DNA from 2 places in the Cupriavidus sp. 96C5-1 genome. Region 1 is predicted to be linked to the other one. Evidence: riboswitches for the same ligand, from Rfam matches in the RefSeq annotation. Region 1 holds a riboswitch; the other holds the start of a gene.
What was found. A riboswitch is a leader RNA that binds a small molecule or an ion and turns the genes downstream of it on or off. The one in region 1 is predicted to bind cobalamin.
Positions count from the first base shown of each region.

Region 2: linked by a shared signal. The riboswitch ahead of AC3FOF_RS34755 (TonB-dependent receptor) and the one ahead of AC3FOF_RS00965 (TonB-dependent receptor plug domain-containing protein) in region 1 are both predicted to bind cobalamin.

Region 1 covers NZ_JBYOJU010000001.1:198,441-206,069, reverse strand. The annotation lists gene cobT (nicotinate-nucleotide--dimethylbenzimidazole phosphoribosyltransferase) at 1-563, opposite strand, end outside; gene cobO (cob(I)yrinic acid a,c-diamide adenosyltransferase) at 618-1,259, opposite strand; gene AC3FOF_RS00975 (ABC transporter ATP-binding protein) at 1,284-2,117, opposite strand; gene AC3FOF_RS00970 (FecCD family ABC transporter permease) at 2,123-3,121, opposite strand; gene AC3FOF_RS00965 (TonB-dependent receptor plug domain-containing protein) at 3,137-4,993, opposite strand; cobalamin riboswitch at 5,223-5,467, opposite strand; gene AC3FOF_RS00960 (hypothetical protein) at 5,677-5,994, shown strand; gene AC3FOF_RS00955 (cell division protein ZapA) at 5,991-6,332, shown strand; RNA gene ssrS (6S RNA) at 6,642-6,854, shown strand; gene AC3FOF_RS00945 (EVE domain-containing protein) at 7,037-7,531, shown strand.
Region 2 covers NZ_JBYOJU010000044.1:45,481-53,109, reverse strand. The annotation lists gene shc (squalene--hopene cyclase) at 1-548, opposite strand, end outside; gene hpnD (presqualene diphosphate synthase HpnD) at 631-1,479, opposite strand; gene AC3FOF_RS34780 (hypothetical protein) at 1,749-1,985, opposite strand; gene AC3FOF_RS34775 (hypothetical protein) at 2,107-2,274, opposite strand; gene AC3FOF_RS34770 (hypothetical protein) at 2,505-3,113, opposite strand; gene AC3FOF_RS34765 (YjjA family protein) at 3,134-3,616, shown strand; gene AC3FOF_RS34760 (methyl-accepting chemotaxis protein) at 3,671-5,227, opposite strand; cobalamin riboswitch at 5,554-5,810, shown strand; gene AC3FOF_RS34755 (TonB-dependent receptor) at 5,935-7,629, shown strand, end outside.

The DNA.
Region 1 (7,629 bases):
TCGGTGAGACGGCTCACCAGGCAGGCCGCCGACGACGTATTGGCGATGCCCATCTCGCCGAAGCCGATCACATTGCTGCCCTGCTGGGCATGGCGCAACACGCGCGCCATGCCTGCGGTGAGGGCCGCCTGCACCTGCTCCGCGCTCATCGCGCGCTCCTGCGCGAAGTTGCGCGTGCCCGCCGCGATACGGCAGTTGACCAGGCCCGGCGCGGACGGCAGCGGCGCGCGCACGCCCGCGTCCACCACTTCGAGCGCCAGCCCGTGCAGGCGCGAGAACACGTTGATGGCGGCGCCGCCAGCCAGGAAATTGAGTACCATCTGCGCCGTCACCTCGGCCGGATAGGCACTCACGCCGGCATCGGCCACGCCGTGGTCGCCGGCAAAGACGATCACGGCCGGCCGCTTTAGCTCAGGCGCGGCGCTGCCGGTGATCAGGCCGATCTGCAGGGCCAGGTCCTCGAGGCGGCCGAGCGCGCCGAGCGGCTTGGTCTTGGCGTCGATGGCGGCTTGCAGCGTGGGGCGCAGGGTGGCGTCGAGCGGGGCGATGGTGGGTAACAGCATGGTGTTCGCAGCGACGAATCGCTGAAGCTAGAAGAGGAATGAATAGCCGTGATCTTACATTTCCACGCCGCGCTGGGCCTTGATGCCCTGCTGGAAGGCGTGCTTGACCGGCGTCATGTCGGTCACCGTGTCGGCCGCCTCGATCAGCGCCGGCGGCGCGCCGCGGCCGGTGATCACCACGTGTTGCATCGGCGGACGGGCGCGCAGGTCTTCGATGACGGTGTCGACATCGAGGTAATGCAGCTTGAGCGCGATATTGAGTTCGTCGAGCAGCACCAGGCCGATGGCGGGATCGCGCAGCAGCCCGCGCGCCACTTCCCAGGCTGCCTGCGCCTTGGCCACGTCGCGCACACGGTCCTGGGTTTCCCAGGTGTAGCCCTCGCCCATCACGTGGAAGGCGCACTGCTCGGGAAAGCGGCGCAGGAACATTTCCTCGCCGCTGGGAAAGGCACCCTTGATGAACTGCACCACGCCGGCCTGCATGCCGTGGCCCAGCGCGCGCACCACCATGCCAAAGCCGGAACTGGACTTGCCCTTGCCGTTGCCGGTGGTGATCACGATCACGCCGCGCTCGTCCTGGGCCGCTGCGATCTTGGCATCCACCACGTCCTTCTTGCGCACCATGCGCGCCTTGTGGCGCTCGTCGCGGGCGGCGTCTTCGGATGAGGGGGAGGGATTGGCTTGGGGTTCGGTCATGATCTTGCTCGGTTCGATTCTGGTCTAGGTCCGGTCCGGTTGCGGACGGGTATTCGGATAGCCGTCGGCAATCAGCGCGGTATGGAGGCCGTCGCTGACGCTGACAATCGGCGTGCGCAGCGCGTGCGAACAATGCGCGGGGGTCAGCACCTGCGCTGCCGGCCCGTGCAGGCAAAGCCCGTCCTCGGCCAGCAGCAGGGCATGGCTGGCGTAGCGCCGCGCGAGATTGAGGTCGTGCAGGATCACCACGATGGCGTGGCGGCCGGCGCGCGCCAGCCCCGCCAGGGTTTCCAGCACCATGATCTGGTGGCGCAGGTCGAGGTGGGCCACCGGTTCGTCGAGCAGCAGCAGCGGCGCCTGCTGCGCCAGCGTGGCCGCCAGCGAGACACGCTGGCGCTCGCCGCCTGACAGGGTCAGCACGTCGCGCGCGGCCAGCGCATCGAGGTCCAGCTCGCGCATCACCGCCGCGACCACCGCGTCGTCCTCGCGGCCGGCCCAGCCCCATCCGGAGAGGTGCGGGTGACGGCCCACGGCCACGGCGTCGCGCACGGACATCGAGAAGGTATCGTGCACCGCCTGCGGCAGGTAGGCGCGGCGCAGCGCCAGCGCCGCGGGCGGGATCTCCAGCGGCGCGCGGCCGTCGAGCCGCACGGCGCCGCCGTCGGGCTTGCGCAGCCCTGCCAGCACCGCCATCAGCGTCGACTTGCCGACGCCGTTCGGCCCGACGATGCACCACAGCTCGCCGGCCTGCACGGACAGGCTCAGGCCATCGAGCAGCGCGCGCGCGCCGGCCCGCAGCTGCAGCGCCTGCAGCGTCAGCGGCGGACAAATCGAAGCGGGTTCGTTCCAGCTTGGCATAAGGATCAGCGCGGCCTGCGCAACAGCAGGAAGAGAAAGGTCGGCACGCCCAGCAGCGCCGTGATCACGCCCACCGGCAACTGCGCCGGCGCGATCACGGTGCGCGCCACCAGGTCGGCTGCCATCAGCAGCGTACCGCCGAGCAATGCCGAAGCCGGCAGCAGCAGGCGCTGGTCGTTGCCCCAGGCCAGGCGCACCAGGTGCGGCACCACCAGGCCGACAAAGCCGATCGACCCGGCCGATGTGATGGCCACCGCGATCGCCAGCGAGGCCAGCACGAACACGGACATGCGTACCGCGCCCACCCGCACGCCCAGCGACTGCGCCACCGTTTCGCCGAGCAGCATCACGTTGAGCGCGCGCGCCAGCGGCATGGCCAGCAGCACGGCCAGTGCCAGCGCCCCCAGTGCAAGCCCGTAGCTGGCGGTGCCGCCAAGATCGCCGGTGAGCCAGAACAGCATGCCGCGCAGGCGCGCCTCGGGCGCCACGCTCAGGATCAGGGTGATCAGCGCACCCCAGCCCGCGGCCAGGATCACGCCGGTCAGCAGCAGCCGCGAGCCGGCCTCATGATGGCCGCCCTGCACCTGCGGGTGCAGCAGGTCGCGCCGCGCCAGCACGGCCACCAGCACCATCGAGAACAGCGCGCCACCGGCAGCGCCGGCCTGCACCGCCCACAACGGCCACATCATCAGCATGGCGGTCAGCGCGCCCGTGGCGGCGGCGCCCGACACGCCCAGCACATACGGCTCGGCCAGCGGATTGCGCAACAGCACCTGCATCAGCGCGCCGGTCAAGGCCAGCAAACCGCCGCAGGCAAACGCAGCGGCCGCGCGCGGCAGGCGCAGCTCACGCACGATGGCGCCGGCGGTATCGTCAGTGGCACCGGACAGCGCGTGCCAGACCTGGGCGCCCGACAGCGACACGCTGCCCACCGCCAGCGACAGCAGGAACACCGCCACCCCGGTGGCGGCCAGCATCAGCCAGACGGCGAATGCGCGGCGCATCTCAGGCGGCCACCATCAGCGCTGGCGCCAGCCCAGCGTGATAAAGCCGGCGCGTCCCTGCGTGTTGAAGGGGTAGGCGAGCTGGTAGTTCTTGTCGAACAGGTTTTCCACGCGGGCGGCGACGAACCATTGCTTGTCGATGTTGTAGCGGGCATTGAGGTTGACGATACCGTATCCGCCCAGCGTACGCGAGCCGCTATCGAGACGCGCCGACGAGATGATCCACTCGCCGCCCAGGCGGAAGTCGCCGAACTGGCGGCCCACGTCGAAGGCGACATGGCGGCGCGCGCGGCGCAGCAGCTGCGTGTTGCTCTGCTCGTCCACCGGGTTCTGGAAGGTCGCGCTGGCGCCCACGTCGGTGCCCATCAACCTGGCGCGCCAGGAAGCCTCGATGCCCTGCACCTTGGCCTTGTTGACATTCTGCGCCAGGTACAGGCCGCTGGGCTGCAACGCCGCGGTGATCAGGTTGTCGTAGCGGGTCTCGAACGCGGTCACGCGCAGCAAGCCGGCGCTGTCCGTGCTGTATTGCGCGCCCACCTCGACCGACTTGGCGCGCTCCGGCTTGATGCCGGGCTGGCCATAGTTGGGGTAGTAGAGTTCGTTGAAGGTGGGAGCGCGAAAGGCATTGCTGGCGTTGGCGATCAGCTTGATCGCGTCGGTCACGTTGTAGCCGTAACCGGCGAAGTAGCTCGCCTGGCTGCCGAAATCCGAATAGTGGTCGTTGCGCACATTGAGCTGCAGCTGGTGCTTGCCCAGGCGGCCATCGTAGCCGCCGAACACCGATGCAATATTGCGGCCCGGGGCGCCATAGACATTCGAGCTGAACTCCTGCTGCGCGTACTCCGTGCCGAACAGCAGCTTGTGGGTGGGCGCCAGCGCGTATTCGTTCTGCCAGGTGTACTGCCGGTTGCGCGTATTGAAGTTGCTGTTGAACAGGCCGTTCAAGGTGTTTTCGCTGTTGTCCCCGCTCTGGGCCACCTTGAAATGCGTGGTCCAGTCCCGGGTCAGCTTGCCATTGACGAACGCCGACACCGTGTACAGCTCGCTGTTCATCCACCAGACATCGGTGGGCTTGCCCGTGGTGCTGTCGTAGGAGAGCTTGCTCTTGGAATAATAAGCGCTGACACCGGCGTCCCAGTCGCTCGAGAATCGGTGCTTGAGCTGGCCCGATACACTCTTGTTGTCGTAGGGATTGTCGTTCGGGTTGGGGCCGATACCCTTCTTTGCCTTGGCCGGATTATCCCCGTTCCACTGCGCGGCGTTGATCGCCGAGAAGCCATCGGTCTTGAACGCGGAGCCGGTGACGTTGAACGAGGTGTCGCCCACCTGGCCGCCGTAGCCCACCGTAGCCTGGCGCGTATTGTTGCTGCCATACTCGACCTGTGCATTGGCCGTCGGCGGCTGGCCCTCGCCGCTCTTGGTAAAGATCTGCACCACGCCTCCGATCGCGTCCGAACCATAGAGCGCCGAGACGTTGCCGCGCACCACCTCGATATGGTCGATCTGGTCGGGCAGGATATTCGACAGCTGGGCGGTGCCGCTGCTGGCCGCCGAGACCCGCACGCCGTCGATCAGGATCAGCGTCTGGTTGGAATTGGCCCCGCGCATGAACAGGCTGGTATTGGCGCCCATGCCGCCATTGGTGGCAAACTCCACGCCGGCCTGGGTGCGCAGCAATGAACGCAGATCGGGCGCCTGCGAATTGACGATGTCCTGCCGGGTCACCACCGTGGTGTGCGGCAGCGCCTCGGTCAGCGGTTGCGCGGTGCGGGTGGCGGTAACCACCACCGGTGCGAGCTGGGTGTCGGCAACAGGCTGAGCGGCTGGCTGGGAGGCCGGCTGGGCGGTGGACGACTCGGCCGGCTGGGCCATGGCAACACCGGATGCGCTTGCGGCCAGCAAGGCGACCAGCGCGGCGGGCAGTTGGCGGGAGACGAAAACGGTAGCGGTGTGGCAGTGCGCCGGCAATGCCGGACGGCTCGACCTGGAAGACGATGAGCGCATGATGCGAAGTGGGAGAGAACAGCCTGGTCCGTTCCCCCGCGGACCGTCTGGCGACGAAGCGCGCCGCTGCTTCGTGCCGGAAGGCGGTGAAAAAAGCGGGCGCGCTCTCGTTCAGGCCGGTATCCGGGCTGACGACATCGGTCCGACCGCCTTCCCGAACCTTGCGGTTCAGTGGCATGTGGGTCGGCCTTGCGATCTTGCGATCGCGGTCGCTTACCGTTGCGGGGGCAGCACAGGTTGGCCCTACCCTGCCCTGGCGGCGGTGGCTGGCTCCCTGTTTCCCGTTGAACTGCAACCCTGTAGTGAATAGGATTACGAGCACCTGGAACGTGCGCGAGTGTATGCAGTTTCCAGTCCAGCGTCAATGGTGCGGGAAATCAGCAGGAAAACGGCTGGAAACAGGCATAAAGACGTCGCCACGAATGCCGTTAAGCGACGATGCGTGCAACTTTCGACGCGTTGGCCCGGTCACACCCGACTGCTTTCGCCGTGTGCGCGATGGCGCTTGGGCTAAAATCCCAATACCCGAGACCCTAGATATGACAGGCTCCATGCTCACCGAACTCGAACAACTCGCCGCCAAGATCGGGCGCGTGCTGCACCATGCCGACACCCTCGCGGCCGAGAACCAGCGGCTGCGCGAGGAAATCGACCGCCTGCAGGCCGAGGCCAGCCAGCTGCGCGGTGATCGCGAGGCCATGGCGGCCGACCGCGAACTGCTCAATATCAAGATCGAGGAAGCGCAGCTGCGCATCCAGTCCATCCTCGACAAGCTGCCCACCGCCAGCGACGCCCGCCAGCTCGACCTGCTGGGCGAAGGCGAGACACCCGCCCGCGGCGGCGAAAAAGCTACCGGAGAAAACGCATGAGCAATAAGCAAGTCGAAGTCAACATTGCCGGCCAGTCCTACCGGTTCGCGATTTCGCCCGACAACGAAGCCGCGCTGCTCGAAGCCGTGGCACTGGTAGACGACCAGATGACCCGACTAAAGGGGGGAGTCTCCGCCAAGGGCGTGGAGCGCGTGGCCGTGATGGCAGCCATCAGCATCGCCTCCGACCTGCTGTCGCTCAAGCGCAAGCAGCAGGAGGACGGCGCGATTCCCGTCGACGCGGTGCGCGCGCGCATCCGCGAACTCAACGAGCGCGCCGACGAAGCGCTGCGCCAATACGCCCACGTGGGCACCAATACGACCGCGCCGCGCGGCTGAAAATGCAGCCACTGGCGGTGCCCCGCACGGCACAGCCAGGGCGGCGATGCGTGCGCCGTGCATGCGTTATGTGGCCGACGTGCCGCGCGCGTCAGCAAAATGTAACGACAGGCAAAGACGGGCTTGGTATTGGAAAGCAGTGCGGTGTATAGTGGAGCCAAGCCGCACGAAGCCACATAGTTGCGGCGCTTAGGTCGGGTTATCGCGCCTGACCGCCGTTTTCATCCCATCCTAGTTCGAAACGGCAAACGTCTGACAGCACGTCCGGAGCAGTATGTTCGGTAGTGCAACAAAGTCAGACGTTTGACAGTTTCCCTGCCTGGTTCGTCAGGATCATATTCCTTGAACCGATAAGCATTTGTTGGTGCGGGATAATGCCGCGTGGGCGAGCGCGTCACTCGATTCATAGTCTGCAGTCCGGGACTCCCTGATTTGGTGATGTACCCGAAATGCGGCTTCCGCAGCCACTCTGAACCTCACTTGGGTTCAGGATGCCGATCCAGCGGCCGAGGCGGGGACCCCTCTAAAAGGCGGTGGTTTTTTGACCACCGCCTTTTTCTTTGCCCACGTTTTTTGCCCGCGTTTTTGCACGGGGCGCCCGCTTTCGCTTCTCCGCGCGCAGCCACCGGTGCCCGCGCACAGTTTTCTTTTACCCGGGCTTGCTGCACCATAGCGCTGTTGCCAACGCCACGCCTGCCCTGCCCATGAGCCGATCCCCGCAAGCCGATACCGCCGCGCGCGCCCGCCAGTACTGGCTGATGAAATCGGAGCCCGACGAGGCCAGCATCGACACCCTGGCCGAGCGGGGCACCTTGCCATGGACCGGCGTGCGCAACTACCAGGCGCGCAACTTCATGCGCGACGCCATGCGCATCGGCGATGGCGTGCTGTTCTATCACTCCTCCTGTCCGCAGCCCGGCATTGCCGGCCTGGCCGAGGTCAGCTCGCAACCCTACCCCGACCCCACCCAGTTCGACCCGAAGAGCGATTACTACGATGCAGCCTCCAGGCAAGACGAACCGCGCTGGATGCTGGTCGACGTGCGCTTTGCCGGCAAGAGCCCGCTGATCTCGCTGGCCGACCTGCGCGCGCACGAGGAACTGGCCGACATGGTCGTGCTACGCCGCGGCAACCGGTTGTCGATCACGCCGGTGACACCGGCCGAATGGCGCTTCATCACCACGCGGCTGATGCGCTGAAGCCGCGCTGCACCGGCGCGCATCGCGGCGCGACTGCGCCCAGCGGCGCAAGGCAGCGTGGAAACAGGCTGCCGGCAACATAACGGCAACACCCGCAA
Region 2 (7,629 bases), on a different contig from region 1:
GCCCAGTAGGCCACCTTGGACAGATGGAACGGGAACCAGAGCGGCAGCAGCATGATCTCGACCGGCATCATCGGCACCGCCTGCCACGGCATCACGCCATACAGCGCGAGCAGCGTGCGGGTGAAGACATTGCTGGCCTCCGCCCCGCCCATCGCGTGGATGGACTCGCGGGCACGCCGCATATGCTCGGCATCGGTGTCGTCGCCGATCATCTTGAGGGCGAAATACGCCTTCACGCTGGCGCTGATGTCGGAGCCACCCTGATGGAACAGCGGCCAGCCGCCGTCGGCGTTCTGGATCCGGCGCAGATAGCGCGCGATACGCGCTTCCAGCACGTTATCCGCGGTTTCGCCCAGATAATGGACCAGCAGTACATATTCGGCCGGGATCGTGGCATCCGCCTCCAGCTCGAATACCCAGTGGCCATCGGGCCGCTGGGTTGCCAGCAAGGCGTCCAGCGCGCGGCTGAGCGTGCCTTCCAGCTCGCCGTGCTCCGGCGCACCCTGTTCAGCCACAAGCGGCTTAGGGGACAGTACAACTTGGCTCATCGGTCTCGATGCCCTCTCTTCAACAACGCAACAACTGCAACAACTGCAATACCGCAGGTCCGCAAACCCGTTCGGGATCGCCTCAGACGAAGCCGTGCCGCAGCAGAATCCACAGCAGGCGCGGGCGCGGCACCCGGACCCGCGCCCGCGGGCTGGCCCAGCCGCGGGCCAGCAAACGCCGCAGGACGACGTGGTAGACCTCGCCCATGATGCGCGGCGAGCGCACCACACGGCGCGGGCAACCCGCCATGATAGCGAAAGCTTCGACATAGTGCGCCTGAGCCTGCCGCGCCACTTCGAGGCAGGTCTGGCCAATGGCGGGATGCCCGACGATCGCGTGCGGCGTGCCGATCGGCACGCCCGCGTTCGCCAATGCCTCGGCAGGCAGGTACACGCGGCCCAGTCCCGCATCTTCGTCGATATCGCGCAGGATATTGGTCAACTGCAGCGCGCGGCCGAGATGATGGGCCAGCGCGATGCCGCTATCGCGTTCCATGCCGAACACGCGCACGGCAAGCCGCCCCACGGCGCTTGCCACGCGATCGCAATAGAGATCGAGGGTGGCGGCATCCGGCGCGCGGATATCGGCAAGGACATCCATGGCCATGCCGTCGATCACCGCAAGGAAATCATCCTGAATCAGCCCGAAGCGCTGGATCTGGGTGGCCAGTCCACGCAACGCGGACGGCGGCGCGCCGGCATAGCATGCGGCAAGATCCGCGCGCCAGGCGTCCAGCCCGGCAAGGCGCGCGGCGCGCGGGCCATCGCCATCGGCGATATCGTCGACGGCGCGGCAAAAGCCATAGATCTCGAACATCGCCTCGCGCTGCGCGGCGGGCAGGATCTTCAGGGCGGCGTGGAATGAACTGCCGGAGGATACGGCATTGCCCGCCAGGGGGACGTTTTGCACTGCGATTTCGGTTCCGGCCACGTAACTCCTCGTCACGCGTGAACCGCCCTGCTGCGGAATGCCTTGCCGGGCCCTTGCCTCGGCACGGCATGCGCGCGGCACAAGGCGGCGTGTTTGCGATGGGGGGCGATTATACCAAGTCTGGCCATGGGCAAGGCCGGCAGGCGGTGAAGAGGCGTCGAGGGATGGATCGGAAAAATGCTGCAAAAGACATGTTCTTCATTCCACCGCGCCCCGTGGAAGATAGTGCCTCATAAGACACAGCGCAAGCCGATATTGCTGGCTAGCGCCTATTTGGCGCGCGGGACGAGGATGCGGGACTCGATCACAAAGGCCCCGCGCTCGGGGTCATAGCGCGCCCATTCAACGAGATGCACGCAGCTTTCGCGATTTTCGAGGTTTCTGCCACGCTCTCCATGGGCAAACCTGCCGCGCTCGGTTTCGGCCGCGGCGTGCATGCGCCGCAAGTCTGCCAGGACAAGCGGCGAGATGCGTTCAAGTAACCGGCTGGACCTCAGCTTGTTCATGGCGGCCTCCTCCCAACGCATCCTTTGACGGATATCCTCAGTGTAGACCGCCGGCCCGGGTGTTTAATGTGGTCCGGAGCACGCACCGGCGCAGTTTTTCTTCATGCGCGGCGCGGCCCGGTCAGCTCGTGGCAGCCCGGGCGTAGCGCTGCCGCGGCACGGGCAATGCCTTCAACTGCTCGCGGCGAATCCGGATGGCTTCCTCGTTGCCGCGCTTGATGGCGGCGCGCAGGTTCAGCACTGCCTTGCGATACTTCTTCTTTTTTCTGACGCTGGTGGTGATGGCCATGGTGGTCCGTGTCCTCGCTCTGGCTTCAGGAGACTGCACAGGCACGCATGCCCGTTCCTCCAGGCAAACCGCGCCGCTGACGGCCGCGCGCTGCCGCGCCCGGCCGAAACGCTAGTGAAAGCCGATTCGACCTGCTCGTCAAGACGCGGTGCCGCGTAGCGCTTCCGCCGATGGCGGGCCCGTTGCGATTCTCATGGCGGGGAGAGCCGCCAGCGGCGGCCCCGGTTTCCTCAGGCACCCGACGCCACGGTCACGAACACCGGATTCGAATAGAACCAGAGATCGTTGTAGTTGCGCGCGTTGATGGCATTGAAGCGCGCCGTGTTCTCCACGATATCCGTCTTCGCGTCGGGCAGCGGATTGCCATTCGCCGTCTCGCCCGGCACGTTCATGCCGAGGTTGGTGCCACGCAGGCGGAAATACTGGCTCCTGCTTGCCTTGAAGGTGTAGCTCACGGCGTTGTAGCCGTCCTTGTCCTGCTTCCAGTCGGCCTTGGTGAAGGTGGCGATCACCTTGGTGGAGTCGTTGGTCTCCTTGCTGTAGGCAGGCGTGCCGGGCTGCGCGCGGCCGGTGACGTCCCCTGCGATCAGGTCGATGTGGTCGACCGTCGGCCTCACGTTGACGTTGGCGCCGCTGTCGAGCGGATACTCGAAGTTGTTCCGGTCCGGGCTCTTGAAGCGGATGGTCACGGTGACGCTGTCGCCGGCCTTCGCCTTGAGCTCGCCGCCCATTTCGCCCTTCGCGCCGCCCGCGGCGAGATTGAAGTCCAGCGCGTTGATCAGGTCGCCGAACACCGAGAACGCCTTGCCGGCAAGCACTATAGTGAAAGCTGTTTTCACCACCCCAAGAGGAACGCCGCATGAACGCCAGCATCTATCGCACCACTGCCGTGACGATCCTGATCGCTATGCTGCTGCCGGTGGCGGCCGCGCATGCGCAGCTCGGGGACATGCTCAAGGACAAGCTGGGCGGCGCGGCGCAGGGCGCCGGGAGCACCTCGTCCGGTGGGCTCGGTGGCCTTGGCGGCAGCCTGGGAGGAATGGGCGGCACGCCATCGCTGCAATCGCTGACTTCGGGCAGCACCGGCAACGTCGCCGGCGTGCTGGAATTCTGCATCAAGAACAACTATCTCAGCGGCGGCGGCGCCGCTTCGCTGAAGGACAAGCTTGTGGGCAAGCTCGGCGGCTCGCCCGCTTCGGATAGCGGCTATGGCGATGGCGCCAAGGGCATCCTGCACAGCAGCGACGGCCAGCAGCTCGACCTGAGCGGCGGCGGCCTCAAGGCGCAGGTCACCAAGCAGGTCTGCGACAAGATTCTCGCCCAGGGCAAATCGCTGCTATAGGCGGGATGCCAGCCGCCTCGCCGCAGGCGGCGCACAGGGCATCGACGGCGCCGCTCAGGCTGGCGACAGCCTGAAAGCGGACACCGCATGGTGCAACGCGCCCGCCTGGTCCTCCAGCGAGGCCGCCGCGGCACTCGCCTGCTCGACCAGCGCCGCGTTCTGCTGCGTCATCTGGTCCATCTGCGACACCGCGCGATTGACCTCTTCGATGCCCGTGCGCTGCTCGGCAGTGGCCGAGGCAATGCCGTCCATGATGGCGGTCACGCGACTGACCGCGTTGACGATCTCGGCCATGGTCTGCCCGGCCTGCTCGACCAGGGCCGAGCCGCTGTCGACCTGGCCCACCGATTCGACGATCAGCGTCTTGATCTCCTTGGCCGCGCCCGCGCTGCGCTGCGCCAGGTTGCGCACCTCGCCGGCCACCACGGCAAAGCCGCGCCCCTGCTCGCCGGCACGCGCGGCTTCCACCGCGGCGTTCAGCGCCAGGATATTGGTCTGGAAGGCAATGCCGTCGATCACGCCGATGATGTCGTTGATCTTGCGCGAGCTGGCGGTGATGCCGCGCATCTTGTCCACTACCTGGCTGACCACGCTGCCGCCCTGCTGCGCGATCTGCGAGGCATCGGACACGTACTGGCTGGCCTCGTTGGCATTGTCGGCATTCTGGCGCACCGTGGCGGTGATCTGCTCCATGCTGGCGGCGGTTTGCTGCAGCGAGGCGGCCTGCTGCTCGGTACGGCCCGACAGGTCGGTATTGCCCGCTGCGATTTCCTGAGCCGCCGAGCTGATGGAATCCGCCGATCGCTGGATCCCGGCCACCGTGCTCGCGAGCTGGTCGCGCATATGCCCGATCGCATACATCAGGCTGGAGCGGTCATCCGGGTCGGTCGCGACGCGCGCCGTGAGGTCGCCACTGGCCATGCGCAAGGCGAGCGCGGCCGCGGTGGCGGGTTCGCCGCCGACCGAGCGCTGGATGCTGCGGATCAGCGTCGTGGCCACCACGGAAATCGCAATGCCGAGCAGCACCAGCAGCCCGAGCGAGCGATACAGCGACGAGCGGAACTGCGCCTCCACGTCATCCATATACGTGCCCGCGACGAGGTCCCAGCCCCAGGGCTTGTAGCGCGCCACATAGCCGATCTTCGGGCTCGGCTGGTCACTGCCGGGCTTGGGCCACCAGTAGTCCAGAGCGCCCGCGCCTTCCGGCGAAGCGCCGCGCGCGGCGATGTCGGCATACAAGGCATTGCCCTTGGCATCCTTGAAGTCGGCCATGTTCTTGCCATTCAGCTTGGCGTTGATGGGATGCATCACCAGCACCGAATCCGCGCCGACGATCGTGATATAGCCATCCTTGCCATAGCGTTGCGCGGCAATGCGGGCAATGGCCTGGGCCTTGGCGTCGGCTTCGGACAATTTGCCCTGGCGAGCCTGCTCGGCGTAGTCGCGTACCAGCGAGAGCGACATATCGACAATATTCGCCAGCTCCCCGCGGCGGTCCGCCATCTGCAGTTCGCGGGTCTGGAATGCATGCATCACAGTCAGCAGCAGCAGGCCAAGCCAGGCCAGCACAAGAGGAATCCACAGCTTCTTTCGCAAGGTCAGACGATTCATGGCGTTCTATTTGATGGACAGGTACCGGCCATGCGGGAGGCATGCGGCATCACTGGATAACGGAAGGTACTCCCGCCTTCTTTAACGTCCGACGAAACCAGACAGAATAAAAAAAACAAAAATCGACGTAGATGAGGCAAGAAACACGAAGATGGCCACGCGATGCATCAACCTCGCCTCCCGGCTCCCGGCTGGCGCATGCCTTCCCGCCGTCAAAGCCGAGCGCGGCCGGACCATGCCTGGGAAAATATGCATGCCAAAGCACCCCGGAATACGGCTACAATCCGCCTCGCAACCCTTTCGCATTTGCAATTGACTTGCAACTGGGCTGCCAATGGTTCGAAGGTGCCCCCGCATGCGTCGCGCGGCGGGGGTTAAACGGGAAACAGGTGCGCCGCCGGCCATGCCGCGGTCAATCCTGTGCTGCCCCCGCAACGGTCAGCAGGTAGAAAGGTGTCAGGCCGCGCCAGCTGGCGGCGGCAGCCACTGCGCATCATGCGTGGGAAGGCGACACCCCGGACGCGCCCATGCGGAAAGCGCCCCTCCTGCGAGCCCGGATACCGGCCTTCGACCGATCACCGAGGCTGCGGACGGGCGGCCAGGCGTGAGACGGCCCGCTCTGCGCCGGCCGTCCCTGCGCGTTCGTCCGCGGCTTGTTCGTTTATTGCCGCCGGGCGGGGTCGCCCGCGGTCAACGATGGAAGGCCCATGTCCGCGCGCCCTCGCATTGCCCGCACCGCCGGGTCCGGTTCATTCAGGCAGCGTTACGCTCGCCCTTCGCGCAAGCTGGCGCATCACTGCGCGCTTGCGCTCTCGCTCGGGGCCTTTGCCTCGCTCGGCACGGACGCGGCCTGGGCCGCGGACGACACGCAAACCGCCGAACGTCCGCAATCGCGGTCTTCCCGCAAAGACGGCACGGTGCTGCCGCCGGTGGTGGTCAGCAGCAGCGCGCAGCCGCCCACCCTGGCACTATCGGAACCCGCCAGCACCGGCAGCCGGCTCGGCCTGACCCCGCTCGAGACACCCGCCAGCGTGGAAGCGCTCTCCGGCGAGACCGTGCGCGAGCGCGGCGACCTGTCGGTGCGCGAGGCCGTTTCCCGCGCTACCGGCATCACCGCCAACGGTACCCCGGGCAATGGCGGCACGGCGCTCACGGCGCGCGGTTTCTCCGGACAGGGTTCGGTGATGCAGCTATATGACGGCACGCGCCTTTACGTAGCTTCCGGCACGGTCACCTTTCCCTTCGATACGTGGTCGGCGGACCGCATCGAAGTCCTGCGCGGCGCGGCTTCGGTCATGGTTGGCGAAGGCGCGATCGGCGGCGTGGTCAACGTCATCCCCAAGAAGCCGCTGCGCGCGCCGGTCGCCAACGAACTGCAGGTCACCGGCGGCACCCAGCGCACCGCGCGCGCCGCCTTCGACAGCGGTGGCGCGGTCAACGAGAACCTCTCCTACCGCTTCAATGCCAGCTACGGCCGCTCCGGCGGCTGGGTGGATCGGGGCGACTCGCGCGCCACCGCAGTGTCGGCGGCGGTACGGCTGGACGTGTCGCCGGCATTCAATGTGACGCTGTCCCATGACGACGGCGACCAGCACCCGATGCAATACTTCGGCACGCCGCTGGTCGACGGCAGCCTGGACACCACGCTGCGCAAGAAGAACTACAACGCAGGCGACAGCGAGATCACCTATCGCGACCGCTGGACCCGGCTCGCCGCGCAATGGCAGCCCAATGAGCGCGTCACGGTGCGCAACCAGTTCTACTACCTCACCAGCCAGCGCCACTGGCGCAACGCCGAGTCCTACACGTTCCTGCCGGCGAGCGGCCAGGTGCGCCGCACCGACTACCTGGAGATCCTGCACGACCAGGAACAGGTGGGCGACCGTGCCGACCTGAAGATCGACGGGCAACTGTTCGGCATGGCCAATACCGCCATGGCGGGATTCGATGTCAACCGCATCCACTTCACCAACAGCAGCAACTCGCCCTATGGCGGCACATCCACCGTGGGTGCGTGGCAGTTCGATCCGGGCCAGTTCATCAACCCGCCTGGCATCGCCACCTCGCCGCGCTTTCGCACCCACACCACGCAATACGCGCTGTTCGGCGAGGACCGTCTCAAGCTGACCCGGCAATGGTCGGTGATCGGCGGCGTACGGCTCGACCACGCAGAACTGGAACGCGGTAACCTGGTGAGCGGCGACGCCTGGCGCCGCACCTTCAACAACATTACCTGGCGCGCGGGCACGGTTTACGCGTTCACGCCGGCACTCTCGGCCTACGCGCAGTACGCCACCGCCACCGATCCGCTGAACGCGCTGGTCTCCACCTCCGATGCGCAGAAGGACTTCAAGCTCGCCACCGGGCGGCAGATCGAGGCCGGGGTCAAGCAATCGTTCTGG